One region of the Neisseria blantyrii genome, then DNA from elsewhere that is predicted to be linked to it. Evidence: predicted binding sites of a transcription regulator. Region 1 holds the regulator's gene; the other holds the start of a gene.

Region 1 (2,405 bases):
TAATGTTTAAGGCGTTAGATGGTGAAATTCTTGAAAGTCCAGACTGGGATGAAGGAATTCCAGAAGCCCTTTCTGTAATTATGGACAAGCTTTACAACGCTTTGGATGAATAAAACAGATAAATCCCAGTTTGTCGGGGTAATACCTTTTAACGATAACCTTAAGCTATCGTTAAAAAGTTCATGGAGTTGAGCATCAAAACCGGTTCAAGATAAGGCGGATTTGCTTCATGTTTGGTTATGCAGAATAAACAATGCCGTCTGAAACGGAAATCTGTTTCAGACGGCATTTTGCCGATTCGGTCAGTTGCGGACTTCTCCGCTTTTTTCTTTGTGTTTCAATACGGCGCGGTCAAGTTTGTCTGTCAGGGTGTCGATGGCGGCATACATGTCCTGACCGTCGGACTCGACGTGCAGGTCTTTACCGGCAAGGTGTACGTCTGCCTCGGCCTTATGGCTGGCTTTTTCCACAGACAGCGTTACAGTTATAGAAATGATGTCCGAAGCGTGGCGGTTGATGCGCTCCAGTTTCTTGGAAACGTGGTTTTTGATGGCTTCGGTGATGTCGAAATGCAGACCGGTGATTTTCAGATTCATGATACAGCTCCTTCGGTGGGTTCTGTCCGTCGGCGACGGAACGGAAAAACGGGTTGTAGCATTGTGTTGAAAAATTATTCTGCGGTTTTGCGTTTGTGTGCTGCCGGAATCTCAAGGGATTCTCTGTATTTGGCAACGGTGCGGCGGGAAACCTCCATGCCGCGGAAAGCCAGCAGGTTGGCGAGTGCCTCGTCAGAATAGGGCCTGCGTTTGTCTTCGCTGCCGACAAGCTGGGAGAGTGCGGCTTTAACGGCGTGTTGGCTGACGGCTTCTTTGCCTTCTTCCATTTGAACTGCCTGCGTGAAGAAATAGCGTAGCGCAAACACTCCGCGCGGGCAAGACAAATATTTTTGGTTGGCCGCGCGGGAGACGGTACTTTCTGCCACACCCAATTCGGCGGCGGCATCTTTCATCAGCAGGGGGACGAGTCCGATTTCGCCAAAAGTGAAAAAGTCTGCCTGATGTTTAACGATGTATTCGGCAAGGAGGACGACGGTTGCCTTCCTCAATTCGAGCGAATCGATACGTTGTCTGGCTTCGCTGATTTTTTCCTTCCATTCGGGCGAGAGGCCTTCAGACGGCATCAGTTCGCAATATTCGCTGTTCATTTGCAGAGGAGGCAGGGAGTCTTCGTTGAAACTGACCGTCCAGCCGTCTTTACTTTCCTCAACCCAGACATCCGGGCGGATATACGGCGTGGGCGTGGATGAGGCAAAACCGGCAGCGGGAAAGGGATTGAGCGAAGCAATGAGGTCGAGTGCGGCTTCGAGTGTGCCGCTGTCGGTTTTGGGCAGGTGTTTTTTTATTCGCGCGAGGGTTTGGCTGCGGTTGCCGTCAATGCTGTCGAGGGCGTTTCGGACGATATGCAGGGCGGCGGGTTTGGCAGCACATTCGCCCAATCTTTCTATCTGCAGTATCAGCGATTCGTTCAAATCGGCGGCGGCCACGCCTGCCGGGTCGAATTTTTTCAATGCGGTCAGGGCTTGTTTCAGCATTGCTTCATCCAACATCCACTCCAAGGGCGTATGGTCGAGGATGTCTTCGATGCTGTCGGTCAGGTAGCCCTGCTCGTCAAGGAAATCGATAAGGATGTGGACACAGGCGGCTTCTTGGTCGGAAAGCGGGTGTTCGCATACTTGCGCGTGCAGGTATTGCTTGAAATCCTGTTCGCCGGCGATGTTGGACAGCATATCTTCGCCTTCGTCTCCGCCGATTTGGCGCGCGGGCGCAGTGTAATGGCTGAACTCGGCATCGGAAAATTCATCCGTGTCTTTGCGTTCGAGCAGGGGATTGTCCGACAGCCAGTTTTCGACCTCGCGTTCAAGTTCGATACCCGACATCTGCAATACGCGCAAAGATTGTTGCAGCCGCTGGTTGAGCTGCTGGGTCTGTTTGAGCTTTATTCCGAGTAAGGTCATGATAATGTGGGGGAAATTGTTATTTTCAGCCTGTCGGCGCAAAAAATGCCGCAAAGCGTCATTGCATTATAAATGGTTTTAATGAGCGGGTTCGGATTCCGTTCGATAACAAAAAACAAACGAAAATCAAAAACCGATTGCTTATAACAATATTAAATCGATTTCATAGTTTTAATAGCGAAAATCTTGGTGTATAGTTGCTTTCATAGTTTAAATAAAAGGAAAACAAAATGTCGATTCAAGAAATTTATTGCAATCAAGAAACCGGTTACGAATACGCTTTCCGCCAAATCGTACTGTAAGCCGTTTACCCCCATTTGACCAACCTGAGAAAAGGAACAAGAGCGATGACTACCTCCAAATGCCCCGTCACCCATCTGACTATGAACAA
Region 2 (2,405 bases), on a different contig from region 1:
GATGTTGATTTCGGCAAGGTCGCGCAACAGGCCGTCTGAAACGGCGGCGTGTTTCTTGCGGCGGTTATGGACGCGCGAACGGGCGACGTATTGATAAAGATCGGATTCGGTAATAACCGCGATGTTTTGATCTTCTAACTTAAACCCGTATGCCAACGGCGCGACCGTAATCATCAGCGGCTCATGCGCTGATAAAAATCCCTGCCAGTCGGACACGCTTTTGGCTTTCAAACCGTTTTGCTGCAAGAAGCCGAGCATGGTTTCGCGCCGTCCCAAACTTTCGGCACACAGCAGAATCCGTCCGTTAAAGGCCGTCTGAAAATCCTTCAATGCCTGCAAAGGCTCGTCGGACTGGCGGTTGACGGCAAGGTCGGGCAGGGTGTGTTCCTTGCCGGAAACATCGGGCAGTACTTGTCCGTAGTTTTTCAGACGGCCTGCAAAAACATCGGCAGAGAGATACAAATGCTGTGAAAGTAAAGGCGGATAAGTTTCATCGCCCTGCGCCATGGCGTAACGCGATTTGACGTCGCCCCAAAAGCGGTTTGCCTCGGCGTGAACATCGCCCAAAGAGACAAACAACGCATCTTCGCCGATATAGTCAAACAGCGTTTCCAGCTCGTTTTCAAAAAACAGCGGCAGGTAGTATTCCACGCCCGCGCCGAAGTGGCCGTTGCTGACGGCTTTGTACACGGCGGCATCGTTCGGATTGCCATCGACTTCCTCGCGGAAGCGGCTGCGGAAGATTTTTTGCGCCTCGCTGTCGGTGGGGAATTCGTGCGCCGGCAGCAGGCGGATTTCGGAAACGGGGGAGATGGTGCGCTGCGTGTCGGTGTCAAAGGTTTTGATGCTGTCGATTTCATCGTCGAACAAATCGATGCGGTAGGGCATCTCGCTGCCCATCGGGAATAAATCCACAATGCCGCCGCGCACGGCAAACTCGCCCGCCGCGACAACATGGGAAACATGGTTGTAGCCCGCATCCACCAAATCGCTTTTCAGACGGCCTATATCCAAAGTCTGCCCTGTTTTCAGCCAAAACGTGCGCCCTGCCAGAAACGGCACAGGCGGCAGCTTCTGCATCGCCGTAGCAACCGGTACGAACAACACATCCGCCGCGCCGCTTTTAATCTGCCACAACGCCGACAGCCGCTCCGACACCAAATCCTGATGCGGCGAAAAACGCTCGTAAGGCAGCGTTTCCCAGTCCGGCAGGAACACCGCCGTGTCGTGCGGACGGAAAAACCTCCACGCCGTCTGAAGGCGCAACGCCTGTTCCGCATTTTGGGTCAAGACAACCTTGAGCTGCTTATGCGGCAAATGACGCGCCAAAGCCAAAGGCAAGGAGCCTTGAGACAGATTGAGCCAACGGGATTTTTCACGGGGTTTGGGGATAGGGTAGTTCATGGCGTGGGAATGTTTTAGATACGGAGGCAAACGGCAATTTTAACACGATGGCGATAATCTGATGCCGTCTGAAAGATTGATTAGCATGCAAACAGTGAAGTGGATTGTTAGCTGTCATACTTTGTGGTAAATTTTAGAAACTAAACTCTAAATTATGGGCGGCGGTTTGATAAAACTGCCCGTTAATAGAAATTAACCGGAAAATATGATGACACACACTGAATCAAGCGCGCAGCCGTCAACTATGGACACGGCTGCTTTTTTAAAGCACATCGAATCCGCATTCCGCTGCATTTTTTCAGACGGCATCGACCTGATGCAATACCTGCCCGAAGACAAATGGCTTGCCTTGAAGCAGGCGGGTTTGCTGTTGCCCTTCCTCGACAAAAAACACGGGGGGCGCAAGGGCAGCCAGTTTGAAATTCAGGAAGTATTGCGGATTGCGGGGCATTACGGCGTGCCCGTTACGCTGCGTACCGGCATCGAAGGCGCGCTGGTGTTGCAGCCTCTGCAAGAGTTCGGCGGCGAAGCGCAAGTCGCGCAAGGTTTGGAGATGATTTTCAAAGGCGAGGGCGGCGGTTTGGGCATTACCGAACCCGAAACCTCCGGCGCGGCGATTGCCCGCGAAATGCAGTCCTACTACGAATATACCGACGATAAAACCATTTACGTCAACGCCGCGAAATACTGGCAGGGCAACTCGCAAAGCGACTTCCTCCTCGTTGCCGCCAAAGAGCGCAAAAACGGCAAACTAGCCAAAGTCATCGACCTGCTGCTTGTCCCCAAAACATACATCCGCTGCGAAACCCTCGCATCCGAAGGCCTGCGCGCCGTCCGTTACGCCGTCAACCGCATCGATGCCCAAATGCCTGCAATCGCCGTGATGAAACTCTCTCAGGGCGATGCCGTCGGTTTGCGCGCGTTCCAAAACATCTTTATCCGCAGCCGCCTGCAACTGATCGGCATGACGCACGGCATTATGGAATACATCCTTGAAAACC

The links. The regulator sigma-54, encoded in region 1, starts transcription at its own class of promoters, with help from an activator protein. The targets are predictions, from matches to a motif close to CTGGCACGCTTCATGCTT.
Region 2: a site for sigma-54 is predicted at 1,516-1,533, ahead of Q9J80_RS07085 (acyl-CoA dehydrogenase family protein). Genes of this name have one in related genera too.

Annotation. Positions count from the first base shown of each region.
Region 1 covers NZ_CAUIZY010000013.1:16,958-19,362, reverse strand. Annotated here, with positions in the region: gene Q9J80_RS09445 (DUF4274 domain-containing protein) at 1-113, shown strand, start outside; gene hpf (ribosome hibernation-promoting factor, HPF/YfiA family) at 303-596, opposite strand; gene rpoN (RNA polymerase factor sigma-54) at 671-2,014, opposite strand; gene katA (catalase KatA) at 2,362-2,405, shown strand, end outside.
Region 2 covers NZ_CAUIZY010000007.1:25,971-28,375, reverse strand. Annotated here, with positions in the region: gene mfd (transcription-repair coupling factor) at 1-1,404, opposite strand, end outside; gene Q9J80_RS07085 (acyl-CoA dehydrogenase family protein) at 1,613-2,405, shown strand, end outside.